3 regions of the Nonomuraea sp. NPDC003804 genome follow, and region 3 is predicted to be linked to each of the others. Evidence: riboswitches for the same ligand, from Rfam matches in the RefSeq annotation. Region 3 holds a riboswitch; each other region holds the start of a gene.
The links. Region 3 has a riboswitch for cyclic di-AMP ahead of ABZX22_RS03310 (D-alanyl-D-alanine carboxypeptidase family protein). Riboswitches for the same ligand answer to the same signal wherever they lie in the genome.
Positions count from the first base shown of each region.

Region 1: linked by a shared signal. The riboswitch ahead of ABZX22_RS26400 (hypothetical protein) and the one ahead of ABZX22_RS03310 (D-alanyl-D-alanine carboxypeptidase family protein) in region 3 are both predicted to bind cyclic di-AMP.
Region 2: linked by a shared signal. The riboswitch ahead of ABZX22_RS29620 (hypothetical protein) and the one ahead of ABZX22_RS03310 (D-alanyl-D-alanine carboxypeptidase family protein) in region 3 are both predicted to bind cyclic di-AMP.

Region 1 is NZ_JBEXMT010000020.1:109,434-119,352, reverse strand. Features, by position in the region: gene ABZX22_RS26435 (phosphotransferase) at 1-184, opposite strand, end outside; gene ABZX22_RS26430 (DUF1707 domain-containing protein) at 199-783, opposite strand; gene ABZX22_RS26425 (DUF5302 domain-containing protein) at 862-1,065, shown strand; gene ABZX22_RS26420 (roadblock/LC7 domain-containing protein) at 1,329-1,703, shown strand; gene ABZX22_RS26415 (DUF4388 domain-containing protein) at 1,705-2,508, shown strand; gene ABZX22_RS26410 (roadblock/LC7 domain-containing protein) at 2,538-2,909, shown strand; gene ABZX22_RS26405 (hypothetical protein) at 2,934-3,305, shown strand; cyclic di-AMP (ydaO/yuaA leader) riboswitch at 3,631-3,765, shown strand; gene ABZX22_RS26400 (hypothetical protein) at 3,925-4,794, shown strand; gene ABZX22_RS26395 (alpha/beta fold hydrolase) at 4,840-5,712, shown strand; gene ABZX22_RS26390 (hypothetical protein) at 5,669-6,427, opposite strand; gene ABZX22_RS26385 (helix-turn-helix domain-containing protein) at 6,522-6,881, opposite strand; gene ABZX22_RS26380 (NAD(P)H-binding protein) at 6,936-7,541, shown strand; gene ABZX22_RS26375 (DUF4032 domain-containing protein) at 7,624-8,832, opposite strand; gene ABZX22_RS26370 (DUF885 domain-containing protein) at 8,855-9,919, shown strand, end outside.
Region 2 is NZ_JBEXMT010000024.1:19,592-29,510, reverse strand. Features, by position in the region: gene katG (catalase/peroxidase HPI) at 1-1,685, shown strand, start outside; gene ABZX22_RS29620 (hypothetical protein) at 1,773-2,726, opposite strand; cyclic di-AMP (ydaO/yuaA leader) riboswitch at 2,730-2,866, opposite strand; gene galT (galactose-1-phosphate uridylyltransferase) at 2,933-3,994, opposite strand; gene ABZX22_RS29610 (DeoR/GlpR family DNA-binding transcription regulator) at 3,991-4,770, opposite strand; gene ABZX22_RS29605 (AI-2E family transporter) at 5,132-6,208, shown strand; gene ABZX22_RS29600 (NAD(P)/FAD-dependent oxidoreductase) at 6,135-7,433, opposite strand; gene ABZX22_RS29595 (TrpB-like pyridoxal phosphate-dependent enzyme) at 7,530-8,843, opposite strand; gene ABZX22_RS29590 (LLM class flavin-dependent oxidoreductase) at 8,862-9,731, opposite strand; gene ABZX22_RS29585 (trypsin-like peptidase domain-containing protein) at 9,822-9,919, shown strand, end outside.
Region 3 is NZ_JBEXMT010000002.1:216,752-226,670, reverse strand. Features, by position in the region: gene ABZX22_RS03330 (HAMP domain-containing sensor histidine kinase) at 1-30, shown strand, start outside; gene ABZX22_RS03325 (hypothetical protein) at 27-560, shown strand; gene ABZX22_RS03320 (PhoH family protein) at 569-1,882, opposite strand; gene ABZX22_RS03315 (isoprenyl transferase) at 2,117-2,884, opposite strand; gene ABZX22_RS03310 (D-alanyl-D-alanine carboxypeptidase family protein) at 3,115-4,029, opposite strand; cyclic di-AMP (ydaO/yuaA leader) riboswitch at 4,042-4,184, opposite strand; gene ABZX22_RS03305 (amidohydrolase family protein) at 4,327-5,160, opposite strand; gene ABZX22_RS03300 (hypothetical protein) at 5,311-5,796, opposite strand; gene ABZX22_RS03295 (DUF692 domain-containing protein) at 5,805-6,641, opposite strand; gene ABZX22_RS03290 (TIGR04222 domain-containing membrane protein) at 6,646-7,596, opposite strand; gene ABZX22_RS03285 (phosphoenolpyruvate carboxykinase (GTP)) at 7,773-9,635, opposite strand; gene ABZX22_RS03280 (hypothetical protein) at 9,827-9,919, opposite strand, start outside.

The DNA.
Region 1 (9,919 bases), on a different contig from region 3:
ACCGGGGCGCGCCCGTCCACCCGGCTCGCTCGAGGAAGATCAACAGCTCGCGGACGAATGTCGGATCGCCGTGGAAGCTCGGGCTGACCGGGCGCCGGACCGTGTTGCCGACCCGGACCACGCCGCTGACCCGGCCACCCGGCAACCCCGTCTCCGAGGGGTGGGACGCGTGCTCCGGTCGCATCCGAGATGCCCTGGCTATCGCTGCTTGCGGCGCTTGCGGCGGACGTCGACGCCGCCCCAGAACGCGAACCCGGTGACCCTGATCCGCGGCGCACCCGGTGCTCCGGCGCCGCTGGCGGCGTGGTCGAAGCCGCCCATGATGCCGATGCCGGTCACGTCGACGTCGGCGTCGTCGGGCACGACGATCTCGACTCCGCCCATCACGGCGAACGCCCTGATCGTGATCTCCCCGCCGGTCAGCACGGCCTCGCGCAGGTCGATCTTGCCGCCGCCCCAGAAGGCCACCGTGGTGAACAGCCGGGGCGCCCGCCAGATGCCTTTGCGGTGGTATCCGCCCATGACGGCGATCGCCACCCCGCTCTCCTCGCCCGGCGCCGTCGAGGCGGCGGGGGAGTGGACGGGGGTGGGCAGGTCGTGGGTGAGGAGGTCGAGCTCCGCGTAGGTCTTGGCGGAGTAGACCTGGTCGAGGCGCTCGTGGAACTCCTCCATGCCCAGCCGCCCGTCTCCCGCGGCGGCGCGGAGGATCTCGGCGGTGCGTTCGCGGTCGAGGTCGGCGGCGCGCATGTCCTGGGGGCCACGGTCGGGCAGGGGGCTGCTCATGGGTAAAGCGTAGACCGGTTTCACGTGGTACGCGGGGTCGTGCGAAGCTGTCAGTGTCCCCAAGACCAGGAGGTCCTGATGGCTGAAACACCGGCGGAACCCGAGCCGATCGAGGCTCCCGAGGATGAGCTGAAGCGGAAGTTCCGCGAGGCGCTCGAGCGCAAGAACAACGCGCACGCAGACTCGGTCGCGGGCGGGCAGGGGAAAGGCCCCTCGAAGATTCACGGTGCCCACGGTCCCGCCTCGAACAAGCGGACCTTCCGTCGTAAGAGCGGCGGCTGACGCCACGACGTCGAAGGGAGGGTACGGCACCTGCCGTACCCTCCCTTCGTTTTTCGGCATTGTGGCGCTGAGTTGCGGAGACGCGGCTGGTGGGAGAATGTGAGAAACATTCTCAATAGCGCCTGGCGGAATAGCCTTGCCACTCTGGAGAGCTTTTTCGCTCCTCTAGCTATAAATATCCATAACCGCCGTCTTCTCCGTCTTTTTGGGGGCTCCTCCGCCTCCTACGCTGTCCCGGTCAGCGCGACGGTGAGGGAGGTCTCGTGCTGGGACTCGATGACTGCCTGGCCGAGGTCATGGCCATACCCGGAGCGCTCGACGCGATGGTGGTCGAGCACACGAGCGGCATGGCGGTGGTCGCGAACGGGAGCGAGGGCCTGGACGCCGAGCGCTCCGCGGCGGCGCTGAGCGAGGCACTGCGCCACACCACGGACGGGCTCGCCCAGACCTCCCCCGATGGCACGATCCGGATCGACGAGATGCTCGTCACCACCGACAAGGGCCACCACCTCGTGCGCCACCTGGTGACCCCGTTCGAGGGCCCGCTGGTCATCTACGTGCGGCTGGACAAGGAGCGGGCCAACCTCGCCCTGGCCCGCTACCGCCTGCAGGCCATCTCAGGACAGTTGACCTCGTGACATGCCGGCACTGGACACGCTGCTCGCCGGGCTGGCGAGAGAACGCTCGACGGGCGCCCTGCGGGTGGGGCGGGCCGGCGCGATCTTCATGGACGCCGGCCGGGTCACCTACATGGAGTGCGCGGACACGCCGAGGGCCGAGGACGTGCTGATGGCCAGCGGCAGGGTCTCGGCGCCCGCCCTGCGCAGGGCCCAGCGCGAGGGCGGCGCGCGCCTGGTCGACTACGGCATGCTCACCAAGGGCGAGCTGCAGCACTGCGTGCTCGGCGCGGTCCTCGACGCGGCGTACTTCCTCCTGCCGGTCACCGGGGCCAGGCCCAAGTTCCGGCCCGGCGAGCGGCACTGGCTCGGCTCCCACTGGTTCTTCGAGGTCGAGGAGATCGTCCGCGAGTGTGCCAGGAGGCGGGCCCAGCTGGAGCGCGTCTGGCCGTCGGCGGAGGTGGACACCGCTCCGGTCGCGCCGGTCAGGAGGCCGCCGGGCCACCGTGTCGTGCTGAGCGACCTGCAGTGGGAGATCCTCGTCCACGCCGACCGCATGGCCACCCCCCTGGAACTGGCCATGAGGCTCGGCCGGCCCGGCTACGCGACGCTGCTGGCCGTACGGCGGCTGGCGGCGGCGGGGCTGCTCACCCGTCCGGAGGGTACGGCGCCGCCGCTGCCGCGACGGGTCGACCGGGTTCCGGAGGCCGGGCCGCGCCACGACCCCGACGCTCCTGCTCTGCCCCTGGGGCCCGTGGTGACCGCGGACCCGACCGACGTGAACCTGCTGTTGCGGCTGAAGAAGGCGCTGGAGGAGCTGTCGTGAGGTTCCCCTCACTCAGAAGGAGGCCACCGGTGGAGCTGCGGGACGAGGTGCTGAAGGAGATGATCCTGTTGCGCGAGCGCACGCCCGACGTCAGCGGAAGCATCGCCTGCAGCGTGGACGGGCTGACCATCGCCAGCGACCTGACAGGCGGCAACGTCGAGCAGACCGCCGCGCTGTCGGCGGCGCTGCTGGCCCTCAGCAGACGCATGGCCGTCATGGCCGGCAAGGGTGCCCTGGAGGAGACCCTCATCTCGGGCAGCGCGGGCTTCGCCGCCTTCTACACGGCCGGCCCCACGATCGTCCTCACAGTCCTGGCCGAGCCCGGCACCAATCTCGGGCTGCTGCGGCTGGAGGGTCGCAAGACGGCGGCGAGCGTCGCCGCCATCGCATCGCGAAAGTGACTCGCATTCACACGGAGGAAACGCATGGCCAGCATGGACGTCTCGCTCAAGGAGATGATGGCGATCGACGGCGCGCTCGGGGCCGTCGTGGTCGACTACGGCAGCGGCATGGCGCTCGGCGCCCTCGGCGGCTCCAAGGACCTGGACCTGCAGGTAGCCGCCGCGGGCAACACCGAGGTCGTCAAGGCGAAGATGCGCACGATGGAGTCGCTCGGCCTCAAGGACGTCATCGAGGACATCCTCATCACGCTGACCGGTCAGTACCACATCATCAGGCCGATGACCGGCAGGGGCGGCAAGGGACTCTTCCTTTACCTGGCGCTGGACCGCACCAGGGCGAACCTGGCGCTGGCGCGCCACCAGCTGCGCGGCATCGAGGAGAAGCTCGAGGTCTGACGGACCACGCCCCGTGTCCGCGGCGCGGCGGGCACGGGGCGTGCCGTACGACCGGCCCGCGCCTTCTTCAGCCGTGTGTACTCCGGCTTTACCCTGGCGCCACTGCCGATTTCATGATTTTTATCCCCTTGATCGGCTTTCCCGCCGCGCCCGCGCAACCCGTTGTTTTTCAGGGGTTTCCGCGCTCTCCGCGCCTGCTGAATCGTGACGATAAAGGGTAGATCCTCTTTCCGATTCATGGGTTTGCTTTTGCCTTTGGGGTGATTTGCCCATAGAGTCCTTTGCGTTACCGAGCGGTGACCGTGCTCTTCACCAGGGAAGAGTCGGCCGGTCGGCGCCGAATCCCGCGACTGCGGGAACCGGGGACCCATCTCTTTGGGGTGAATCCGGCCTCGTGCCGGTAGGGCATCTCCACGCCCGAACCCGTCAGCTAACCCGGTAGGCGAGATGGAGAGGACACCACCCTTGTACGACAGCCCCCCGAACTGAGCGGCGCTTCCCCCCGCTTCCTTTCGCGCTCTGTCTTTTCGCGTAGCGACTGCTAGGCCCATGCCCGGCTACGCCTTTGCCTGATCTTCATGTGAGCGCGGATTTCCTATCCCTCGCACAAAGGACTTTCATGACCCGCCGCTTTGGCATGCGCGCTTCCGCCCTGCTCGTCACCACCGCCCTCGCCGTCGGTTCCGGCGCCGCCGCCGCTCTCGCCGAGCCCACGGAGCCCGACCTCGCCCGGACCACCCAGCAGCGGACCCTCCTCCAGGGAGGCACCACCGCCTCCTACTTCTGGGACGACTCCTCCGGCCGCGCCGGCGACACCGGCCTGCCCGCGAGCGGCATCTCGATGCGCAAGGGCCTGGCGGCCAGCCCGAGCTGGCCCCTCATGACCGAAGGCTACGTCGTCTACAAGGGTAAGAAGGCCCCCTTCTTCGTCGGTGACCGTGGTCCTGGCGTGCCCTCCAGCAGCGGCGTCATGCTCGACCTCGACGCCAAGACCTTCGCCTACCTCACCGGCGGCGAGTTCAACTCCGACACGCTGATGGTGAACGGCAACGGCGGTCAGGGCCACATCAAGGTCCAGTACGTCATCACCAAGTGGGGTGACGGCGTGGGCAAGAAGAACCACCCCGTCGCCTTCTCCACCGGCGCGTGGGGTCGTATGGACCGCAACCCGGCCAAGCCGCCGGTCGACTACCTGGCCCTGGCCGAGAAGAAGAAGGCCGAGGCCGCCAAGAAGGCGCAGGCCGCCAAGAAGGCCGAGCTGGTCGCCGCCCGCGAGGCGGACGAGCAGGAGTCCAAGGGGACGACGGCCGCCGCCGCGTCGGTCAGGCCCGCCTCCTTCGACGGCCCGGTGCGCACCACCGCCGCCCGGACCGCGACCGAGGACGACAGCCACACCGGCACCGCGCTGGCCATCATCGGCGGTCTCGCGATCGTCGGCGGCGTCGGCTACCTGGGCCGCGGCCACCTGCGCAAGGTCGTCTCCCGCTGATCTCCCCCTTGTCGTCATGCGAAACAGAATGAGATTCTGCTTCGCATGACGCTCATGGCGCGCGCCAACGGCATCGACATCGCCTACGACCCCATCGGCGACCCCCAAGACCGGCCCCTTCTGCTGATCATGGGGCTCGGCTCCCAGCTCGTCCACTGGGACGACGAGTTCTGCGAACTGCTCTCCAGGAGGGGCCACCACGTCGTCCGCTTCGACAACCGTGACGTGGGGCTCTCCACCCACTTCCGCAAGGCGGGCGTGCCCGACCTCACCCCCGGCGCGGCGGCGCCGTACCTGCTGAGCGACATGGCCGGCGACGCGGCGGGCCTGATGGACGCGCTCGGCTGGCCCGCCGCGCACGTGGTGGGCATCTCGATGGGCGGCATGATCGCCCAGGCGCTCGCCATCGGACACCCCGGCAGGGTGCTGACGCTGACCTCCATCATGTCGACGCCCAGCCCCGAGGCCGGGCCCCCCACCCCCGAGGCGATGGCCGCGCTGTTCGGCCCGCCCGCCGCCGACCGGCAGGGCGCGATCGAGCGGGCCCTGGAGGTCTGGTCGGTGATCGGCTCGCCCGGCTACCCCCTCGACCGCGAGCGCGTCGCCCGGCTGGCGGGCCTGGCCTTCGACCGCGACCACGATCCCGCTGGGACCACCAGGCAGCTGGCCGCGATCCTCGCCTCAGGCGACCGTAGCGAGGGGTTGGCGGGCGTGCGGGTGCCCACCCTGGTGGTCCACGGCGAGGCCGACCCGCTGGTCCAGGTCTCCGGCGGCCGGGCCACCGCCGCCGCGATCCCCGGCGCGCGGCTGATGACCTTCGAGGGCATGGGCCACGACCTGCCCCGCCCGCTGTGGGAGCCGGTCATGAACGCGATCACAGATCTTCAAGCGCGCTCCGCAGCCGCCGCAGCAGGCTGAGGTCCACCGGTTCGTGCCGCATCTCGGTGCCGGACGGCGCGGGGACCCGCTTGGGCAGCGCGGGCGCCCTCCTGGGCTTGACGAGCAGGTCGGCCGCCGCCAGTTCCCGTACGGCGAGCAGCACTGTGTAGGCCGTGGTGTCCAGCCGCCTGGCCAGTTGCAGCGGTGTCGCGGTGCCGTCGGCGTGGACCAGCACCTCCCACTGTCGGGCGCTCAGCGTGACGCGATCGCCCGGCAGGCGGGAGACCGGGACCACGGGCGCGGCGTCGAGCTCGTCCGACGGCCAGACCTCGTCCAGCCGGGTGCTCCTGCGGACGCATTCGGCGATGAGCTCGTCGACCTCGAAGTGCCAGTGCGGGCCCAGCCAGTGGCGCTCGCTCGGCTGGAAGGTGGGCCGGGCGGCGTCGGTGCCGAAGAGCACGAGCGCGGCGTCGAGCACCGCCCTGCGCAGCTGCTCGGCCAGTTCGTCGCGGCTCAGCAGGCCCTCGCCGAACAGCGGCTCGCCGCCCTCGCGCCGGGTCACCGCCCGGTCCACGTCGGCCGGGCTCACCCGCCCGCCGCCGGTGAGCAGCTCCTCGATGCCGGGCGTCTCGGCGCTCTCCATGTAGGTCACCTTGCCCTCGAGCAGGTAGACCACCCCGGAGCCGCCCACGCGCAGGGCGCCGGACGAGCACACCCCCGCCAGCCCGGTGAGGAGGCTTTCCAGCGGACGCACCGAGTCAGGCTATGAAGGCGCGGGCCGTACGGGAAGAGACCGGTGGTGGATATCTTCATCCCGGGCGGAGAAAGTTTTCTCCGGGGAGTAAGGATCACACCGCGTGATCGGCTGCCTCCCGGCTGTTGAGGATGAGGTGGACGTTCCTCTCCGCCCAGCGGGTGACCTCGGCGAGCGGCTGGTGCAGCGAGTGGCCCAGGTCGGTGAGCGTGTACTCCACCCTGGGCGGCACCTCGGCGTAGACCTTCCTGGTCAGCAGCCCGTCGTACTCCATGGCCCGCAGTGTCTGGGTCAGCACCTTCGGGGTGACGCCGCCGATGCGATCGCGCAGCTCGGTGAAGCGCATCGGCCCGCGGGACAGGCTCAGCAGAACGAGGACCGACCACTTGTCTCCGATGCGGTCGAGGACCAGCCGGGTCGGGCAGTTGGGGTCGAAGGCGTCGCCAGTATCCATAAGGTACCTATAGCACGATGAAGTAACCAGTATCCAATGGATACTATCGATGTCATGAAGAAGATCCTGGTTTTCGGCGCCACCGGCATGATCGGTCAGCGCATCGTCACCGAACTCGTCAACCGTGGCCACGACGTCACCGGATTGAGCAGGTCGGGCCCGGTCAAGGGCGACGTCACGCAGGCGGCCGAGCTCGCCGCCGGCCACGACGTGGTGATCTCGGCGATCGCCCCGCCGCGCGACGGCACCGAGCCCGAGGCGCCCTTCCTCGCCGCCACCAGGGCCCTGATCGACGGTGTCCGCGAGGCCGGCGTCCGGCGCCTGATCACCGTGGGCGGCGCCGGCGGCCTCGAGGTGGCGCCCGGCCTCGACCTCGTCGACACCCCCGACTTCCCGCAGATCTACAAGAAGGAGGCGCTGTCCCAGCGGGCCGCGCTCGGGCTCTACCGGGAGGTCACCGACCTCGACTGGACCTACGTCGCCCCGGCCGCGATCATCCAGCCGGGGGAGCGCACCGGCACCTTCCGCCTCGGCGGCGACCGGCTGCTCGCCGACGAGCAGGGCAACAGCGTCATCAGTGCCGAGGACTACGCCGTGGCCGTCGCCGACGAGATCGAGAAGGCCGAGCACGTGCGGCGCAGGTTCACCGTCGCCTACTGATGAAAAACGTGGCCGCTGGACTGCCGATACGGCGCTGACCTGCGAAAAGAGCGGCTCGGCAGTCTGATGGCCACGTTTCTCATCAGTACTGAGGCTCGTCGGGCAGCAACGCCTTCTCGTCGGGCTTGTGGACCAGGACGGTCTCGACGTACGAACGGACGGCGGCCGGGAGCCCCATGTCGCTCCCGGCCTTCTCCGACAGGAACCAGCGGTGGTCGAGCACCTCGTGGAAGAGCTGCGCGGGCTCCAGCTTGCGCCGCAACTCGTCGGGAATGGCCTCTATCGTCGGCTGGAAGACCTCGGCCAGCCACCTGTGCGCCACGATCGCCTCGTCCTCGTGGCGCAGGCCCTTGGCCACGCGGAAGCCGTCGAGATCGTTCAGCAGCCGCCGGGCCTGGTTCTCCTCGGTGTCGAGCCCGGTCAGGCGCAGCAGCCTGCGCTGGTGGTGACCGGCGTCCACGACCTTGGGCCGGACGATCAGCCGCCCGGTGCCGACCTTGCGGCGCACCATCATCTCGGCCACGTCGAAGCCGAGCAGGTTGAGCCGGCGGATGCGGTTCTCCACCTTGTGCCAGTCGACCTCCTCGATGATCTCGTCCTGGGTGATCTCCTCCCAGAGCCGGTGGTAGCGCGAGGTGATCTGCTCGGCGGTGTCGTACGGGTCGATCGACGGGTGCAGCAACCCGCCCGCCTCCAGGTCGAGCATCTCGCCGAACAGATTGGTGTAGGCGACCTCGATGTCCTGTAGCCGCTGACCCTCACTGATCATCGGGTGCATCTCGCCGGTCTCCGCGTCGACCAGGTAGGCGGCGAAGGCGCCCGCGTCCCTGCGGAACAGCGTGTTCGACAGCGAGCAGTCGCCCCAGTAGAAGCCGTTGAGGTGCAGCCGCACCAGCAGCACGGCCAGCGCGTCGAGCAGCCTGGTGAGCGTGTCGGGGCGCAGCGTCCCCGACATGACGGCCCGGTAGGGCAGCGAGAACTGCAGGTGCCGGGTGATGAGCGCGGAGTCGAGCCCCTCCTCCCTGCCCGTCACGTACGCCACGGGCTCGACGGCCGGAGCGTCGAGCCTGGCCAGGTCCCACAGCAGCCTGTACTCCCGCTTGGCGTACCGCTCGCTGATCTCCTTGATCGCGTACACCTTCCCGCCCAGCCGGGCGAAGCGCACGACATGGCGGGAGATGCCGCGGGGCAGGTCCACCAGGTGACGGGCGGGCCACTCCGCGAGCGGCAGCTCCCACGGGAGTCTGATGAGGTCGGGGTCGCCGAGGGCGCCGGTGATCTGTAGCGGCATTTGACCAGGATATGGTGCCAGCGTGGACGAGTTTCTGACCTGGTACTTCAACCGTAACCCCGTCTCCGCCACCCTTCTCGGCGCCGAGGGCCACGACCGGACGCTCGGCGACTACACCGAGCAGGGCCTGCTCGCCTACGAGCGCGAGCAGGCGGCGTGGCTCGAACGGCTCGCGACGTGGGAGACCCCCACGCTCGACGACGAGATCGACCGCGACCTGGCCGCCTCCCACCTGCGCGGCGAGCTGGCGCTGGCCACCTGGCCGTGGTGGCGCCGCGACCCCACCGCCTACCTCGGCGGGATCTTCTCCTCGCTGTTCGTGCCGTTCCAGCGCGCGCTCAAGCCCGAGCACGAGCTGGTCGAGGCCGCGGTGGCGCAGCTCGGCGAGGTGCCGGGCGTGCTGGCGGCCTGCCGTACCAACCTCGACCCCGACCTGGCCTCGGACCTTCAGGTGCAGCGCGCCCTCGGCCAGGCGCGCACGGCCAGGGGGCTGGTCACCCGCACCATCCCCGCGATGATCGCCGACGAGGCGGCGCGCGCCAGGTTCCTCGCGGCGGCCGAGCCCGCCGCCGACGCCTTCGACGCCTTCGTCACCTTCCTGGAGAACTTCACCGCGGGCGGCACCTGGCGCATGGGGGAGAAGCTCTACTCCACGCTGCTGACCGAGAAGGAGCTGCTCGGGTACGGCGCCGCGGGGCTGCACGAGCGCGGCAGGCAGCAGGTCGCGCTGCTGGACGCCCAGATGCAGGAGGCGGCGCGCAGGTTCGACGGCTCCGCCGACTGGCGCGCCGCGCTGGCGATCCTCGCCGACGACCACCCGCCGACCTTGGAGGCCATGCGCGCCGAGTACGAGGCGGAGACCCAGCGCGCCAGGGAGTTCGTCCGCGAGCGCGACCTCGTCACCTTCCCCGAAGGCGAGGAGTGCCTGGTCCTGCCGTCGGCGGAGTACAACAGGCCGATCCTGTCCGTCGCCCACTACATCGCGCCGCCGCCGCTGACCAGCTCGCGGCGCGGCTACTTCTTCGTGCCCTACACCCCCGACGGCTTCACCGACGAGCAGGTACGGCAGCGCCTGCGCACCAACAGC
Region 2 (9,919 bases), on a different contig from region 3:
GTTTCCAGACCTTCGGCTTCGGCTTCGGCCGCGAGGACGTCTGGGAGCCGGAGGAGATCTTCTGGGGTCCGGAGGACGCCTGGCTCGGCGACGAGCGCTACGCCACCGACACCGAGATGGTGCCGATCTTCGGCGCGACCGAGATGGGTCTCATCTACGTCAACCCGGAGGGTCCCCACGGCAACGCGGACCCGGCCGCGGCGGCGCATTTCATCCGCGAGACCTTCGCACGGATGGCGATGAACGACGAGGAGACCGTCGCTCTCATCGCCGGCGGCCACACGTTCGGCAAGACCCACGGCGCCGGCGTCGCGGACGACCATGTGGGGCCGGAGCCCGAGGGCGCGCCGCTGGAGGCGCAGGGCCTGGGCTGGCTGAGCAGCTACGGCACCGGCAAGGGCGGTGACACGATCACCAGCGGTCTCGAGGTGACGTGGTCCGACCGGCCGACGCAGTGGAGCAACCGTTACTTCGAGATCCTCTTCGGCCACGAGTGGGAGCTCACCACGAGCCCCGGCGGCGCGAAGCAGTGGGTCGCGAAGGACGCCGAGGCGTTCATCCCGGACGCCCACGACCCGTCGAGGAAGCACAAGCCGACGATGCTCACGACCGACCTGTCGCTGCGCGTCGACCCGACGTACCAGAAGATCTCCCTCCACTTCCTGGAGAACCCCGACGAGCTCGCGTCGGCCTTCGCCAAGGCCTGGTACAAGCTGCTGCACCGCGACATGGGTCCGGTCAGCCGCTTCCTCGGACCGTGGGTCGCCGAGCCCCAGCTGTGGCAGGACCCGGTGCCGGCCGTCGACCACGAACTCGTGGGCGACGCCGACGTCGCCTCCCTCAAGGCGAAGATCCTGGAGTCCGGCCTCACGACCGCTCAACTGGTCTCCACCGCCTGGGCCGCCGCAGCGAGCTTCCGGTCCACCGACAAGCGCGGCGGCGCCAACGGCGCCCGGCTCCGTCTCGAGCCGCAGCGCAGCTGGGAGGTCAACCAGCCCGAGCAGCTCACGACGGTCCTGGACACCCTCGAGGGCATCCGGCGCGAGTTCAACGAGGCCGGCGGCGCGAAGATCTCGCTCGCCGACCTGATCGTGCTGGCCGGCTCGGCCGCCGTCGAGAGGGCAGCGGGCGAGGCCGGCGTGGCGGTGACGGTGCCGTTCCGCCCGGGCCGTACCGACGCCACTCAGGAGCAGACCGACGTCGAGTCCTTCCGGGTCCTGGAGCCGCGGGCCGACGGGTTCCGCAACTACCTGCGTTCCGACGAGAAGACGCAACCGGAGGTGCTGCTCGTCGATCGTGCCTACATGCTCAACCTGACTCCGCCCGAGATGACCGTCCTCATCGGCGGCCTGCGTTCCCTCGGAGCCAACGTCGGCGGTACCCGGCACGGCGTCCTCACCGACCGGCCCGGCGTACTCACCACCGACTTCTTCACCAACCTGCTCTCCCTGGGCACCCGGTGGAAGGCATCGGACTCCGAGGAGCATCTGTACGAGATCCGCGACGTGGTCACCGATGAGGTGAAGTGGACCGCCACCGCGGTCGACCTCATCTTCGGCTCCAACTCCCAGCTACGGGCCCTCGCGGAGGTCTACGCCAGCCAGGACGCCCGCGACAAGTTCGTGACCGACTTCGTCGCGGCCTGGACCAAGGTCATGGAACTCGACCGGTTCGACCTCGCCTGACCCGTGAACGCCCCCGCCGCCGAGGGCGGCGGGGGCGGCGGAGGCGGCGGAGGCGAATCGGTCCAGGCGGCTCGCCATCGCCTGCTTTCAGTTCATCGAGACGTGGACGTGGTCGTAGTGGTTCTCGGTGATGCTGCCGCGGTCGGACATCGGCCGCCAGCCGCTGCCGCTGTTGATCCGCTGCCGCCAGATCACGTACTTGACGCCCAGGCGGGTCTGGTTCTTCACCGCCCACGCCGCGATCTGGTCGCCCAGCGTCCGGTTGACGGCCGCGGGCATGGAGCCGCCCGAGCTCATCATGAAGTCGCAGGCCCGTCCGAGGGGGTGTTCCCCGCTGCTGCCCGACCGGTAGCAGCCCACCTCGAACGGCAGCGCGAACGTCTTCTTGATGGTGTCGCGCATGAGCCGGGTGCGCGGGGTGATGTTGTCCGACCCGGCGGGAAGCTCGGGCGCCCAGCTGCCGTCGGCCTTGCGGCCAGGACCGGTCGGCACGAGGGCCTGCAGCTTCTTCTCGATGTCCTTGATCATGCCCTCGGCGGCCTTCCGGTCGCCGGCGACCTGCTCGGTCTCGGTCCTGATGCGGTCGGCGAGCGCGGTGGCCGCGTCGGCGGCCTGCTTCTTGGTGTCGCGCGCCGCGGCGACGTTCTTGACGACCGCGTCCTGTTCGGCGCTCATCTGCTCGAGCAGGGCGGCGGTGTTGAGGTCGGGGGTGAACAGCAGCGTCGGCAGGTCAGGGGTGCTGGCCTGGTAGCGCAGCTCGGTGATCCTCGAGGCCTCCTTCTCGGCCGTGACCAGCGTCTGCTCGGCCGCCGCGAGCTGTTTCCCGGCCGCTTTCGCGTCCTTCTGGGCCTTGGCCAGCGAGACGCGCTTGGCGTTGTAGGTCCGGATCAGCTTGTCGACCCGGGTGTTGAGCTTCTTCAGCTCGGTCCGCAACTGCGGTTCGGACGGCTTGGGGGCAGCCGAGACCGCGGTCGCGGAACCGATCACGAGGGACAGCGCGGCGACAGCACCGCATGCGAAACGGGACGTGGGGGACGCCACGAACGATCCTCTCCGTCTGCCGGCCGGGTTAGCTGACGGGTTCGGGCGGGAGAAGCCCTACCACACGCGTGGATTCACCCCAGGTTCTCGATGGGTCCCCGGCTCCGGGCAACGCGCCCAGGATTAGGCATGTGACGGCTGCGAAAGCCGACGAATCGGGATATTAGTAGTAAATCCCCCGTAATGCGACCTCAAGCGGACATTAATTAGTGATCTACTTGTGATCGAAGCAGCCGCGCCGCGTCCTCGGGCAGAACGTCGTTGACGAAGGCGCCCATCGCCGACTCCGAGCCCGCCAGGTACTTCAACTTCTCCGGCGCCCGGCGGATGCTGAACAGCTCCATGTGCAGGTAGGCCAGGTCGCGGCCGTGCCGTACGGGGGCCTGGTGCCAGGCGGCCACGTACGGCATGGTCACCCCGAACAGCCCGTCGAGCGCCTTCAGCACGCGGGTGTAGACGGGGCCGAAGGCGGCGCGCTCCTCCTGGGTGAGCGCCGCCAGGTCCGGAACCTGGCGGTGCGGGTAGAGGTGCACCTCGAACGGGTAGCGGGCGGCGGCCGGCACGAACGCGGTCCACAGATCGTTGGCGGCCACCACACGCTCGCCCGCCCGCTCGGCGGCAAGCACGTCGGCGAACAGGTTCGGCCGCTTGGCCGCGGCCGCCAGGTGCAGGCGGGTGCGCGGGGTGACGTAGGGGTAGGCGTAGATCTGGCCGTGCGGGTGCGCCAGCGTGATGCCGATCTCGGCGCCCCTGTTCTCGAAGCAGAACACCTGCTCCACGCCCGGGATCGCCGACAGCTCGGCCGTGCGGTCGGCCCAGGCCTCCATCACCAGCTCCACCTGCTGGTCGGACAGCGCCGAGAAGGAGGAGTCGTGGTCGGAGGTGAAGCAGACGACCTCGCAGCGCCCGACCCCCGGCCGCACCTCGCTCAGCCCGCCGGGGGCGGCGTAGGTGCCCAGGTTGGTGGAGAAGCTGGGGAAGCGGTTCTCGAAGACGGCGACGTCGTAGTCGGCGGCCGGGATCTCGGTCGGCTTGCCGGGCCTGGTCGGGCACAGCGGGCACTCGTCGGCCGGCGGCAGGAACGTGCGGGTCTGCCGGTGACCTGCCATCGCCACCCACTCCTCGGTGAGCGGGTCGTAGCGCAGTTCGGAGGCCGCGGGCCTGGGCGGCAGCTCGCGCTCGTCGATCGCGCTCCGGTCGGCGTCGTCGCGCCGGTCGAAGTAGATCAACTCTCGGCCGTCGGCCATGTGCGCGATGGTGCGCTTCACTTGATGTCCTCCGCGATGATCAGTTCTCCCGCCCGCTCGGCCAGCTCCGCGCGCGCCTCGTCCGGCAGGGCCGCGTCGCTGATGACGACGTCGGCCTCCGACAGCTCCGCGATCGTGCTGATGCCGACCGTGCCCCACTTGGTGTGGTCGGCCGGGACCACCAGGCGGTGTGCCGAGGCGACCAGTTCCCTGTCGGTCTCCGACTCCAGCAGGTTGGGGGTGGTGAAACCGGCCTTGGTGCTCATGCCGTGCACGCCCAGGAACAGCGTGTCGACGTGGAGCCGCCTGATGGCCGCGACGGCGACCGGGCCGACCAGGGCGTCGGACGGCGTGCGGACGCCGCCGGTGAGCACCACCGTGCGGTCGGCGCGCGGGCTGCGGTGGAAGACGTCGGCGACGGGGATGGAGTTGGTGATGACGGTGAGGTCCGGCACGTCGACCAGGTGGTGGGCCAGCGTCCAGGTGGTGGTGCCGGCCGACAGGGCGACGGCGGTGCCGGGGCGGACGAGCGTGGCCGCCCTGCGGGCGATCGCGTCCTTCTCCGGCTGCTGACGCATCGACTTGGCGGCGAAGCCCGGCTCTTCCGTCGAGCCGGGGCCGTTGATCGTGGCCCCGCCGTGCACCTTCTCGAGCAGGCCCCGCTCGGCGAGCGCCTCCAGGTCCCGGCGAATGGTCATGTCGGAGACGCCGAGCTCGCGGACGAGGTCGGCCACCCGGACTCCGCCGCTGCGACGGACGCGCTCCAGGATCGCCTGTTGCCGCTGTGGTGCGAGCATGTGCCCTCCTTCCAACAGATTCCACCAAATTATGACACAACTATGTTGAAACATGGGGAGTGGAATCTGGCGAAGGCCTTGTCCGGGCCGCCGCCTTCGCGAGAGGTTGGGATCATCACACGAGGAGGTAGGCGATGGCGAAGCGCGCCCGCAAGACCAAGGCCCGCAAGAAGAAGGCGGCCAACCACGGCAAGCGTCCCAACGCTCGCTGAGGCAGGACATCGGGTACACCGCGTACGCCGCGTACCCGATGTCCGCTCCCCCCTCCGGCGCCGCGGGCAGCGACCGCGGCGACCCCGTACAACGCGCTGACCGGCGCGGTTGCCTGCCTTCGTCACCGACGGTCGCGATAGTGTGACCCATGATGTCGCGTGGACTGCGGATCCTCATCGGCCTCGGTGCCGCGGTGGTCATCCTTGTCGGGCTCAGGCGCGCGAGCGCGATCATGGCCCCGGCCTTCCTCGCGCTCACGCTGACGATCGCCGTCAGCCCGCTGCGCGCCTGGCTGAAGCGGCGCGGCGCGGCCTCGTGGGTACTGGTGACCGTGCCGCTGACGGTCGTGCTGCTGGTGCTGCTGGCGTTCGTGGGTGCCCTGGTCGTCTCGATCGCACGGCTGGCCGGCCTGCTTCCCCAGTACGCCGACGAGTACCACCAGCTGGCCGCCTCCGTCACGCAGTGGCTGGCCGGCCTCGGGATCACCCCCCAGCAGATCAGCGCCGCCGTCAAGGCGCTGGATCCCGGCAAGCTCGTCCCGCTGGTGCAGGGCTTCCTGAGCGGCCTGCTCGACGTCGCCTCCGCGTTCATCGTGATCATCCTGCTGGCGTACGGCATGAGCATGGACGCGGGCCACATCCAGGCCGCCGTCCGCCGGCTGCAGAGCACCAAACCCGACCTCGTGCGCGCGCTGACCGACTTCGCCAGGGGCACCTGCCGCTACCTGGTGGTCTGCACCGTCTTCGGCTTCATCGTGGCGGTGCTCGACGCGGGCGCGCTGTGGCTGCTCGGGGTACCACTGCCGGTGCTGTGGGGGATGCTGTCCTTCATCACCAACTACATCCCCAACGTCGGGTTCTTCCTCGGGCTGCTTCCGCCCGCGCTGCTGGCCCTGCTCGACTCGGGCTGGGTCACGATGGTCTGGGTGATCGTCGTCTACACCGTGGTCAACTTCGTCATCCAGTCGGTGATCCAGCCCAAGTACGCGGGGGAGTCAGCGGGTCTGTCGACCACGCTCACGCTGCTGTCGCTGCTGGTGTGGTCGGTCGTGCTCGGCCCGCTCGGCGCCATCCTCGCCGTGCCCCTCACCGCGCTGGCCAGGGCCCTCGTCATCGACGCCGACCCCGGCACCCGCTGGGCGATCCCGCTGGTCAGCGGAGAAGCGCGGGAAGAGCGGCCGACACCGCCCGATGGAAGGTCGGGTACGCGTAGATCATCTGGCTGAGCCGTTCGACCGGGATCCTGGCGTGCACGGCCAGCGTCAGCATGGACAGCATCTCGCCGCCGCACGGACCGGCGCTCGTCGCGCCGACCAGGACACCGTCGGCGGCGACCAGCTTGACGAACCCCTCCGCCCGCGCGATCCAGCCGCGCGTCGAGCCCGCCAGGTCCGTGAGGGACACCCTGACGTCCAGCCCCCGCTGGCGGGCCTGGGCCTCGGTCAGCCCGACGGCGCCCACCTCGGGATCGGTGAACGTCACCCTCGGCACCGCGTGGTACTCCGCCTCGTACACCGGCTCGCCCAGGATCTGCCTGACGATGATGTCGGCGTGGTACATCGACATGTGCGTGAACGCGCCCTTGCCGACCACGTCGCCCAGCGCCCACACCCCCTCGGCGGCGCGCATCCGCTCGTCCACGGGGATCGCCCGCGCGCTCTCGTCCAGCCCGATCGCGCCGACGCCGAGCGCGGCGAGGTCGACCCTGCGGCCCGTGGCGACCAGCAGCCGTTCGGCCGTCACCCCCGCCAGCGTGAACCTGCCGTCCGCGTAGGCGACCTCGTCGACCTTCACCCCCGTGCGCACCCCGATGCCCTCGTCGGTGAACACCTTCTCCACCAGCGCGCTCGCCTCGGGCTCCTCCATGGACAGCAGCCGGTCCAGGCCCTCCAGCACCGTCACCTCCGCGCCGAACCTGGAGAACACCTGCGCCAGCTCGGCGCCGATGGCGCCGCCGCCCAGCACGACGAGCGACTCCGGCACCGTCTCCGTCTCGATCGCCTCGTGGTTCGTCCAGTACGGCGTGCCGTCCAGACCCTTGATCGGAGGGACGGCCGGCCGCGACCCGGTGGCGATCACGATGCCCCGCCGCGCCCTGATGACCTGCTCGCCCACGGTGACCTCGTCCGGCCCGGTGATGCGGCCGTGGCCCCTGACCAGCAGGCCGCCCTTGCCGGTGAAGCGGTCGGCGGCGACCTTGTCGTTCCAGTCGTCGGTCGCCTCGTCGCGGATGCGGCGGGCGACCGGGGCCCAGTCGGGCGCCAGGCCGCCCTGGGCGACCTCGTTGGCCGCGGTGACCATCATCTTGGAGGGGATGCAGCCCCAGTACGGGCACTCACCACCGACCAGGTTCGCCTCGACACCGGCGACCTCCAGGCCGGCGTCGGCCAGCCGCTCCGCCGCGTCCTCGCCACCGGGACCCAGGCCCAGCACGATCACATCGACATCCATCCACCCACGTTACGCCGCCCGCCCGGCGACGACGCGATGGCCAGGACCGGCTTCACCGCACCGCTCAGCGCTTCCCCTCCGCCAAGGAGAAGCCGGTCACGTGACGGGCAGGCCCGACAGCGACCGGGCGATCCGCTCCTCGGGCAGCGCGAAGTCCTCCATCTCGCCCGCCAGATAGCGGTCGTAGGCGGCCAGGTCGAAGTGGCCGTGCCCGCACAGCGCGGTCAGGATGACCTTCTCCTGCCCGCTCTCCTTACAGCGCAGCGCCTCGGCGATCGTCTCGGCCAGCGCGTGCGTGGGCTCGGGCGCGGGCACGATGCCCTCGGTCCTGGCGAACCGCACCCCGGCCGCGAAGCAGTCGGTCTGCGAGACGGCGACCGCCTCGAAGAGCCCCAGCTCGTACATGTGCGACAGCAGCGGCGACATGCCGTGGTAGCGCAGCCCGCCGGCGTGGATCGGGTCGGGCACGAAGTCGTGGCCGAGCGTGTGCATCTTCAGCAGCGGCGTGAACCCCGCCGTGTCGCCGAAGTCGTAGGCGTAGACCCCGCGGGTGAAGGACGGGCACGCCTCGGGCTCGACCGCCCGCAGCACCGGCGAGATGTTGCCGGCCAGCTTCTCCCGCAGGAACGGGAAGACCAGCCCCGCGAAGTTGGAGCCGCCGCCGGTGCAGCCGATGACGACGTCGGGCATCTCGGGAAGCTGCTTCAGCGCCTCCTCACCGATCACGGTCTGGTGCAGCAGCACGTGGTTGAGCACCGACCCCAGCGCGTAACGGGTGTCGTCGGCGGCCCCGGCCACCTCGACCGCCTCGCTGATCGCGATGCCCAGGCTGCCGGGCGAGTCGGGATCGTCGGCCAGCACCTTGCTGCCCGCGCCGGTCAGCGGCGAGGGGCTGGCGTGGACGGTCGCGCCGTACACGCGCATCAGCGAGCGGCGGTACGGCTTCTGGTCGTAGGAGGCACGCACCATCCAGACCTCGCACTCCAGCCCGAACTGGGCGCAGGCGAAGGCCAGCGACGATCCCCACTGGCCGGCGCCGGTCTCGGTGGTGAGGCGGCGGATGCCCTGCTTGGCGTTGTAGTAGGCCTGCGGCACCGCGGTGTTGGGCTTGTGCGAGCCGGCGGGCGAGACGCCCTCGTACTTGTAGTAGATGCGGGCGGGCGTGCCGAGCGCCTTCTCCAGGCGGTGGGCCCGCATCAGCGGTGTCGGCCGCCACAGGCGGTAGACGTCGAGCACCTCCTGCGGGATCTCGACGAACCTGTCGGTGCTCACTTCCTGGGCGATCAGGTCCATCGGGAACAACGGCGCCAGATCCTCCGGCCCCACCGGCCGCATCGTGCCGGGATGCAGCGGCGGCGGCGGAGGAGCGGGCAGGTCGGGAACGATGTTGTACCAGTGACTGGGGATCATCTCTCCATACTGGACCCGTCACGCTTCGCGTTCCAGTGCTACCTGTCTGCGAACTTCCGGGACCACCTCCTCGGCGAACAGGTGGAGCTGCCGCTCCTGGTCGCCCTCCGCCCAGAACACGAACGAGTCCATGCCGAACCCGACGGCCAGGTCGGTCAGCTCGGCCACCCACTGGCTCGCGGGCCTGTCCGGCCCGATGGCGCCGTTGATGTTGTAGACCCGCCGCAGGTCGGACGGCTTCCTGCCCGCCTCGACCGCCGCCTCGTCGATCCTGGCGTGCAGCTCGGGCAGCCGCTCGGGCGGCGCCCACGGCGAGGACGGCAGCCAGCCGTCGGCCGCCCGGCCCGCCAGCGCGAGCCCCTTCGGGCCGCCCACGCCCAGCCAGATGCCGATCCCGTGCGCGGGCGAGGGTCCGGCCTGCGCGCCGCGCAGACGGTAGTGCTCGCCCTCGAAGCGCCGGTTGCGCTCGCCGCTCCAGATCTGCCTGATCACCGAGATCGCCTCGCCGAGCGCGTCGATCGCCGCCCCCTTGGTACGGCGCGGCCCGCCGTACGCCTCGATGGCGTCCCAGAAACCGCCCGCCCCCAGCCCGAGCTCCACCCGCCCCCCGCTGAGCAGGTCCAGGCTGGCGGCCGACTTGGCCAGCACGGCCGGCTGCCGCAGCGGCAGGTTCGCCACGTCGGGGAAGACGGTCACCCGCTCGGTCACGGCGGCGATCACGCTGAGCAGCGTCCAGGTGTCGAGATACCTGCGCTGGTACGGGTGGTCCTGGACGCCGATCAGGTCGAGACCCAGCCGGTCGGCGAGCCTGGCGTGCTCGATCACCGGGTCGCCGGCGTCGGGCACGAGGAAGTAGCCGAACTGGAGAGGTCGTCCGTAGTCGCTCATGTCCCCGCAAACCGCGGGCCGGCCCGGGAGATTCCGGCTGAGTATGGACCTACTCATGCGGCGGCCACCGCACCGGCGCACCGTGGGCGCATGAACCCCATCGCCCGCATCAGGGACGACGTCGACCAGCTCGCGGCCAGGGCGGAACGTCTCGTTGCCACGGGACAGGTGCCCGTCGCGACCATCGA
Region 3 (9,919 bases):
CTCTTCACGGTCTGGCTGCCGCACGCATGAGACGCGCCTGGATCCTGCTGGCCGCCCTGCTGACGCTCACCGGGTGCGGCATCACGCCCACCCCGGTCACCGTCCTCACCTCGGCGCCCGTGATCAGCACCGAGCCGATCTGGGCCAAGGTCTACCTCATCAAGAAGGGCCGCCTGGCGCTGCAGGAGGTCAGGGTCGCCAGCAAGACCCCAGAAGACCTGATGCGCACGCTCATGGACCTCGCCAACCATCCCGTCGAGTCCGGCCAGGACACCGACCTGTACGGCATGCGCTACCAGGCCGTGGACGCCGAGCCCATCGGCCAGCGGACCCAGCGCATGGACCCGGACAACAAGAGCCTCGTCCTCTACGTCACCCTCACCGGCGAGCGGGAGCTGAGCCGGGCGGCGCTCGCCCAGATCGTCTGCACCGCGCGGCTGCGCCCCGAGATCGCCAAGGTTCAGGTCAACATCACCAGGACCGTGTCGGCTTCGTCGACCACGGGAAGGCGCACCTGCGCGGAGTTCCACGACCTGACCCCCGCGGGTGCGCCCTCCTGATCACCGCTCTACAGGGTGATGTCCTCCAGCATCTCGGTCACCAGCGCCGCGATCGGCGAGCGCTCGGACCTGGTCAGCGTGATGTGGGCGAACAGCGGGTGGCCCTTGAGCTTCTCCACCACCGCCACCACGCCGTCGTGCCGGCCGACCCTGAGATTGTCGCGCTGGGCGATGTCGTGGGTCAGCACGACGCGGGAGTTGGCGCCGATCCTGCTCAGCACCGTCAGCAGCACCCCGCGCTCCAACGACTGCGCCTCGTCCACGATCACGAAGGCGTCGTGGAGCGAGCGACCGCGGATGTGGGTGAGCGGCAGGACCTCCAGCATGCCCCTGTCGAGGACCTCCTCGATCACCTCGGGCGTGGTCACCGCGCTCAGCGTGTCGTAGACGGCCTGCGCCCACGGGCCCATCTTCTCGCCCTCGCTGCCCGGCAGGTAGCCGAGCTCCTGGCCGCCGACCGCGTAGAGCGGGCGGAAGACCACGACCTTGCGGTGCTGGCGGCGCTCCAGGACGGCCTCCAGGCCGGCGCAGAGCGCCAGGGCCGACTTGCCGGTGCCCGCCCTGCCGCCGAGGGACACGATGCCCACTTCGGGGTCCATGAGCAGGTCGAGGGCGATGCGCTGCTCGGCCGAACGCCCGTGCAGGCCGAAGGCCTCCCGGTCGCCGCGGACCAGCCGTACGGACTTGTCGGGCAGCACCCTGCCGAGCGCGGAGCCCCTGGCCGACAGCAGCCGCAGGCCGGTGTGGGTGGGCAGCTCGCGCGCCTCTTCCAGGTCAGCGGAGCCGTGCTCGAACAGCGTCTCCACGTGGTCGGTGGTGACCTGGACCTCGGCCATGCCGGTCCAGCCCGACTCGATGACCAGCTCGGCGCGGTACTCCTCGGCCGACAGGCCGATGGAGGCGGCCTTCACCCGCAGCGGCAGGTCCTTGGACACCAGCACGACGTCCTTGCCCTCGGCGGCGAGCGTGCGCGCCACGGTGAGGATACGGGTGTCGTTGTCGCCCAGCCTGAACCCGACCGGCAGTATCGAGGGGTCGCTGTGGTTCAGCTCGACCCTGATCGTGCCCTCGCCTGTCGGCATCGGCTCGTCGAGCCTGCCGTGCTGCACCCGCAGGTCGTCGAGGTAGCGCAGTGCCTTGCGTGCGAAGTAGCCGAGCTCGGGATGGTGCCGCTTGGCCTCCAGCTCCGTGATCACGACGATCGGAAGGACGATCTCATGCTCGGCGAAGCGGGTCATCGCCGCCGGGTCGGCGAGCAGGACCGAGGTGTCCAGCACGTAGGTGCGCTTGGTGGTGGAGTTGTTGCTCGAGGACACTGCCACACGTTCTCCCCCGGGCGCCCGTGGAAGGGGTGCCCTGCAGACGAGGCGGGAATTCGGACCGGGCCCGCGCCCCGCGTGGGGCGCCGGGTACCGGCCCCCCTCGGCAGGTCAGTGCGCAAAGGCGGGCCCTCTCCGGAGTGACCGGCCTGTGGTCGGCCACTTCCAACGTTAGGTCCTGGATACCCGCCGCCGAAGCGGCCAAGCGTCTGTTCACGTGCTGTTCGTGAACATGTCTCAGGAGCCGTAACGCCGGTGTCTCGCGGCGTAGTCGCGCAGCGCCCGCAGGAAGTCGACCCTGCGGAAGTCAGGCCAGTAGGCCTCGCAGAAGTAGAACTCGGAGTGGGCGCTCTGCCAGAGCAGGAAGCCTGACAGTCGTTGCTCGCCCGACGTCCTGATGAGGAGGTCGGGATCGGGCTGACCGCGAGTGTAGAGATGCTCCGCGATGTGCTCCACATCGAGGACCTCGACCAGGTCCTCGATGCTCGCCCCCCTACTTGCGTGCTCCTGGAGGAGTGAGCGCACCGCATCGGCAATCTCACGTCTTCCTCCATACCCAACCGCAACGTTCACAATCAGCCCGGGACGGTGCGATGTGGTTTCTTTCGCGGTTTTCAGGACATTCGCCGTCTGGTCGGGGAGGAGGTCGAGCGCGCCGACGGGGATGATGCGCCAGCCCTCGGCCACGAGCTCCTGAGTGACGTCCTCGATGATCCTCAGGAGCGGCTCCAGCTCCTCCTTCGGCCGGTTGAGGTTGTCGCTGGACAGCATCCAGACCGTGACGACCTCCACGCCCGCCTCACGGCACCAGGTGAGCAGCTCCGAGATCTTGTCGGCGCCCTTCCTGTGTCCCTTGCTGACGTCGCGCATGCCCATCGCGCGCGCCCAACGGCGGTTGCCGTCGATGATGACCCCGACATGGCGGGGGAAGTCGCCGCTGTCGGCGGACAGCTTGGCCTCCAACCGGCGCTCGTACAGCCGGTAGACCAGATCGCGCAGGCCCACGGAGTTCCTCCCCAGCGGTGCTGTGCCTTAGTGGTCGACTCACGACCTAACAGGCAATTATCACCGCCTTTCGAGACTGCTGGCCCCCTTAGGCGGATTCCTGGCGAGCTGCCGGCGATCCGGTGCCGCCTCCAGCGCCACGGTGGAACCGTCCGGCCCGCTCGCCACATCCGTCGCCGCGGGCGGTGGTCGGACGCGGCGGGACCATGGGGGCGCGTGCGCCCCCATGGTCAGAGCCTGCCGCTGGTCGCCGCCCAGTCGACAAGCGCCTCGGCGGTGTCGAAGCGGCGGCTGGAGCTGGACTCTCCCAGGATCACGCCGACCAGCCGATGGCCGTCACGCTCGGCCGCGAAGGCGAGGGTGTAGCCCGCGGCGCGCGTAAAGCCGGTCTTCAGGCCGACGGCGCCCGGCGTGCCGAGGAGGCGGTTGGTGTTGCGCCAGGAGTAGGCGCCGTGCTCCGCCGTCTCGGGCAGCGAGCGGTACCGGGTGGAGCCGACCTTCTTGATCGTCTTGTTGTCCAGCGCGGCCTGGGCGAGCCGTACCTGGTCACGCGCTGTGGAGTAGCCGCCGCCCTTGGCGGGCATCCCGTCGGGGTTGACGTACAGCGTGTCCTTCATCCCGAGCGCGCGGGCGTTGGCGTTCATCTTCGCCGTGAAGGCGTCGACACCGGGCCCGTAGGAGCGGGCCAGCGCGTGGGCGGCGTCCGCGCCGGAGGGCAGCATCAGAGCGTAGAGCATCTCCTCCACGGTGAGCCGGTCACCGGCGCGCAGGTACGCCACGGAGGCGCCGCCCTTCGACGCGTAGCGCACGTCAGCGGAGGTGACCTTGACCACGTCCGTGGGCTTGGCCTGCTTCAGCACGGTGTAGGCGGTCATCACCTTGGTGATGCTGGCCACCGGCATGCGCCGATCGGCCTTCTTGCTGAAGTAGACCTTGCCGGTCCTGGCGTCGATCAGGTGGGCGGCCCGGCCGAGCACCGCCGGGGCGTCCGCGGCGGCGGCCGGAGCGTGGGTCCGGGAGACCGGCGACACGACGCCGGGTTGGGGTGCGGCCTGCGCACCGGTGGCGACCGCGGTCACGGCGCCTGCGGTGATGACGACGCCGAGCAGCGCGCGTCCCAGCCGGTAGGTGAGATGCGTGGGCATGAAGGGTTTGCTCCTTGGCTTCCATGCCGCCTACCGGGTTAGCTGACGGGTTCGGGCTGGGAAGTGCCCTACGGGCGCCGCTGAGCGGGCGCTCGATTCACCCCAAGGGAAGTGGGTCCCCGGCTCCGTGGATACGGATTCGGCGGCCGCGCGTCCGGCGGACTGGCCTGAGATGACGCGCGGTCCGGGCAATGAAACGGCAACGAACATGTCACAGCTCGTTGCACAACGGCCCAAAAGTAGCAAAATAGCATAAACCACGCAAATGGCCGCGAACCTCCGGCCCGCGACGGGCCGCTACACGGCGCTCAAGCCGTAGAAACGGGCGGCGTTCCCGCCGAGCACCTTGTCGCGGTCGATCCCCCCGAGAAGCGCCCCGTACACCGTGAAGACCGTCCGGTAGTCGGCCGCCAGCAGCGAGACGGGCCAGTCGCTGCCGAACATCAGCCGGTCCGGCCCGAACACCTCGACCGCGTGCTCCACGTAGGGCCGCAGGTCCGCCACGGTCCAGTGGGCGTGGTCGGCCTCGGTGACCAGGCCCGACACCTTGGCGTACACGGTGGGGCAGGCGGCGGCGGCGCGCAGCAGCGACGCCCAGGGCTCCAGCTCACCGGCGGCGATCCTGGGCTTGGACAGGTGGTCGATGACGAGGTTGAGCGTGGGGTGCCGCTCGGCGATCGTGACGACGTGCTCCAGATGCCGGGGCAGCAGCGAGACCACGTCGAACGGCACGCCCGCCTCGGCCAGCAGTCCGAGCCCGTCGAGCACCGCTTCCCCGATCAGCCAGTCGGGATCGGGCTCGGTGTGGATGAGGTGCCGGACGCCGACAAACTTCGGATGTCTGGTGTAGCGCTCGAGCGCTCGGGCGGCTTCCTCCGGGCGGTCGAGGGGCACCCATCCGACGACGCCGGCGATGAAGTCGTGGGCGTCGGCGTGGGCCAGCATGGCGTCGGTCTCCCAGAAGGAGTCGTCGGCCTGGACCACGACCGTCCGGTCGACGCCCGCGGCGGCCAGCTCGGGCGCCAGGTCCTCGGGGCCGAAGGTGCGGTGGATCGCCGGCAGGTCGGGAGTGGGCCAGGAGTAGGCGCCGGTCTCCAGGTTCCAGAAGTGCTGGTGGGCGTCGACTATCACGCGGCAAACATAGGATGTCTGGCCGACCTCGGCAAGAGCTCCCCGGGACTCACCGCGGCCCCAGGAAGAACGGCAGGACCGAGGCTCGGGCCGCTGCGAGGCGAAGGGCCGGCGTGGGATGACCGACCGGCACTGTGGGGGTCCCCCGGTTCAGCGGCGGCGCCAGGGGAACGGCAGGCGCCCCCGGCGGCGCGGTGGCGGGTCGTGGAGGATCCCTCGGGCGCGCAGCCAGTCGGCGAAGTCGTCGGCGTCGGCACGGTAGCGGGCCGGGGGCTCGGTGCGAGCGGCGGCGTAGGCGGCGAACTCGGCCACCAGCGCGGCCCCCGCTGCCGCGGCGGCGTCGGGGCGCAGCCTCGCCACGATGCCGCGCCGCTTGGCGAGCAGGCTGCGCGCCTGGACGGCCAGCCGTACCTGGTCGAATCCGGCGGGCGGGGCGCCACCCGCGACCAGCGCCGCGACCACGCTCGCCTGCGCCTCCCCCAGCCGCGCCCTGACGTCCTCCAGCGACCGCTCGGGACCCGCGGCACCCTGCGGCAGCGCCCCCGACGCTCCCGACACCTCCGTCACCTCCTCCGGCCCGGCCTCCCTCAGCGCCTGCGACCCGCTCCCCGCCTGCACGCTGCCGCGACCCTCCATGCCCGGTCCTACGGGCTCGCCAGGCGGCGGGCGCCCGCGGCCATTGCCGTGCGGATGCGGTCGAGCTCGCCGGCCAGCGCGGCGTCGCTCGGGTAGTGGTCGTCCCACTCCAGCAGGACGCCCGGCGGCGCCACCCGGGCGCACAGCTCCTCCAGCACCTCCAGCACCTGCTCAGGGACCGCCTGCGCGTGCGTGTCGTGCCAGACGCCGTCGTGCAGGTGCCCGCCGGCCACGTGCACGTAGGCCAGCGCGGCCAGCGGCAGCGTGTCCAGCGCCGCGACCACGGACAGGCCGAGGTTGACCTGGTTGGTGTAGAGGTTCGCGACGTCGACCAGCAGCCCGACCCCGGTGCGCGCCACCAGCTCGCCGAGGAACTCGGCCTCGGTCAGCTCGTCCTCCGGCCAGCCGAAGATGGCCGCCACGTTCTCCAGCGCCAGCGGGACGGGCAGCGCGTCCTGGGCGCGTCTGATGTTGTCGGCGACGACCGCGAGCGTCTCGCGGGTGCGCGGGACCGGCAGCAGGTGCCCGGCCTCCATCCCGCCCCCGCGCACGAACGCCAGGTGCTCGCTCACCAGCGGCGCGTCGAGCGCCTGCGCGCAGGCCGCCAGGTGGGCCAGGCGCGCGGGGTCCGGCGGGGTGGCGTCGCCGAGGCCGAGGCCGACGCCGTGCGGGACCACGGGGACGCCCCTTTCCCTCAGGACGCGCAGCGACTCGGGCAGCGCGGCCGGCCTGATGTTCTCCGCGACGATCTCGACGAAGTCGACGTCGGGCAGGCGCTCCACCGTCAGGTCGATCTCCGGCCGCCAGCCGATGCCCACTCCGAGCCGGCCGTCCGTCGGGCGCATCCCGTCACCCGCCGCCGCAGCCGCCACCGCACCCGCCGCCGCAACCGGACCCGCCGCCGCAGCTGGAGCCGCCGCCGTCGGAGGAGGAGCCGAAGTCGCCGCCGCCGTGGAGGGTGTCGGAGCCCGACCCGCCGCCGCAGGACCCCGAGGCGCAGCTCGATGACGAGACGGCCTTGTGCTTCTCGTCCAGTTCGTCCCTGAGGGTCGCGTCGTCGAGCTCGCTCAGGCCGTACAGGGCGACGGGCACGCCGATGGCGAAGGCGAGGTCGGGGGCGGCCGCCCCGCGCACGTGCCGCTGCTCGGCGCGGAGCAGCTCCGCCTGCCCGGCATGGCTGAGGATGTTGGTGAGGGCGCGTCGCTGCCGCCGGGCGACGATCCGGCCGGCCAGCCAGACGATCGCGCAGATGAGCACCGTCGCCACGGAGAGCGGCCCGACGGGCACGACGCCGGCGACGAGCATGACCGCCGCGAAGATCCCGAGTATGGCCGCGAGGCCCGACAACCCGCTCACGCGGGTCAGGTGGGTGCGGACCGGCACCAGCGAACCGTCGGGCACGAGCAGGCCGGCCCCCATGAGGTGGTGTCGCAGGTCGTCGATGGCGGGGCCGGTGCCGACCTCGTGGCGCAGCGCGTGCACCGGCATGCCACCGGGCAGCACGGCCACGGCGGCGAGCACGGCCCGCTCGACGGGATCGGCCGAGTCGGCCCCCGCCACGGGGTGCACCAGGCCGCCGCGGGAGACGCGCAGCGCGCCCGCCCTGGCCAGGAGGGCGATCGCGGTGTTGACGACCCGCAGGGGGCCGCCGGCGAGGTAGGCGAGCTCGTAATGGCCCAGATCGCCGCCGGCGTGCGCCGCCACCTCCCGGACCCTGGCGTGCTCCCGCAGGAGCGAGGACGTGGTCTTCGCGACCGCGATGGCCAGCAGTAACGCGAGAAAGAACAGAACGAATGCCATGTACTGCCCCCTGAGGGAAGGACGACGCCCCGTGTGCTTATGAGACGCGTGGCGTCCCCTCAAAAGTTTCCCTCAGTTCGGGCACGCGCAGGAAGAGCGCAGGCGTATGCCGCATGGCACACGGAGGAACCGTCCACCGCCATGCCGGGCCGTCCCCGCCCGGCATGGCCTCGACATCACAGCCGGTCGAGGAGCGCCTCGTACTCGGTCCACAGCTCCTTGGGCAGGTGGTCGCCGAACTTCTCGAAGTGCGCGGGGATCAGGGCCGCCTCCTGCCGCCACACCTCACGGTCGACGGTGAGCAGCGTGCGCAGGTCCTCCTCCGACAGGTCGAGCCCCTCGGTGTCGAGCTCCCTCGGCAGCAGCCCGATCGGCGTCGGTACGGCCTCGGCCTCGCCGTTCAGCCGCTCGACGATCCACTTCAGCACGCGGCTGTTCTCGCCGAAGCCCGGCCAGATGAAGCGGCCGGCGTCGTCCTTGCGGAACCAGTTCACGTAGTAGATGCGCGGCAGCTGCGCGTCCTCGCGGCGGCCGACGGACAGCCAGTGACCGAAGTAGTCGCCCATGTTGTAGCCGCAGAACGGCAGCATCGCGAACGGGTCGTAGCGCAGCTCGCCGACCTTGCCCTCGGCGGCGGCGGTCTTCTCGGAGGCGACGTTGGCTCCGAGGAAGACGCCGTGCTGCCAGCTCAGCGACTCGGTGACCAGCGGCACCGCGGTGGCGCGGCGGCCGCCGAACAGGATCGCCGAGATGGGCACGCCCTTGGGGTCCTGCCATTCGGGGGCGATGGTCGGCGCCTGGGACGCCGGGGTGGTGAAGCGGGCGTTCGGGTGGGCGGCCGGCTCCTCGGAGTCAGGCGTCCACGAGCGGCCCTTCCAGTCGGTGAGGTGCGCCGGCGGTTCGTCGGTCAGCCCCTCCCACCACACGTCGCCGTCGTCGGTGAGCGCGACGTTGGTGAAGATGCTGTTGCCCCACAGCGTCTTCACGGCGTTGGCGTTGGTGGTCTCGCCGGTGCCGGGCGCCACGCCGAAGAAGCCGGCCTCCGGGTTGATGGCGTACAGCCTGCCGTCCTCGCCGAAGCGCATCCAGGCGATGTCGTCGCCGATCGTCTCGACCTTCCACCCGGGAACGGTCGGCTGGAGCATGGCGAGGTTGGTCTTGCCGCAGGCGCTCGGGAAGGCGGCGGCGATGTAGCGGGTCTCGCCCGTGGGCGGGGTCAGCTTGAGGATGAGCATGTGCTCGGCCAGCCAGCCCTCGTCGCGGGCCATCACGCTGGCGATGCGCAGCGCGTAGCACTTCTTGCCGAGCAGCGCGTTGCCGCCGTAGCCGGAGCCGTACGACCAGATCTCGCGGGTCTCGGGGAAGTGGCTGATGTACTTGGTCGAGCTGCACGGCCACGGCACGTCCTGCTGTCCCTCGGCCAGGGGCGCGCCGACGGTGTGGACGGCCTTGACGAAGTCGCCGTGCTCATGGTCGCGCTTGCTGCGGCCTTCGTTGGCTCCTTCGTCGCTCTCTTCGGCCTTTCGCGCCGCTCCGCGCTGCTCGATCAGGCGCAGCGCCTCAGCGCCCATCCGCGTCATGATCCGCATGGACACCGCCACGTACGGCGAGTCGGTGATCTCCACGCCGAGCTGGGAGATCTCCCCGCCCAGCGGTCCCATGCAGAACGGCACGACGTACATCGTCCGCCCGCGCATGCAGCCCTTGAACAGCTCACCGAAGGTCGCGCGCATCTCGGCGGGCGCGATCCAGTTGTTCGTCGGGCCCGCGTCCTCCTCGCGCTCGGAGCAGATGTAGGTGCGGTCCTCGACCCGGGCGACGTCGCTCGGGTCGGACTTGGCGTAGAAGCTGTTGGGCCTCTTGGCGAGGCGGGTGAAGGTCCCCTGGTCGACGAGCAGGTTCGTCAGGCGCGTCCACTCGGCCTCGGACCCGTCGCACCACTCGATCCTGGCGGGCTGGGTCAGGGCGGCGATCTCGTTCACCCAGTCGGCCAATTTCTGGTTGGACGTCGGGCTGGGTACATCAACGGAAAGGGACACGGCAGCGGCTCCTCCACTCTTATCTGGGCCACGTCATCATTAACGACTAATGCCGACAAAGGCGAATTGGCGTAGACCTTTGTGCAGGCAGAGGCCTTGATGGAGAGGGAACCTACCCACCGAGAAGAGATTTAAAGAAAGTTAATTGGTCCAGACCAAGAGGAAAGGTCTAAACCAATCAGGAGATTGGTTCAGTCCATTCCGGAAGGGCCAGCTGCGCGAATGCGGTCGACATGCTGCAGCGCGTCGCGCAACTCGGTCAGCCAGGTGTCGGTGTGCTTGCC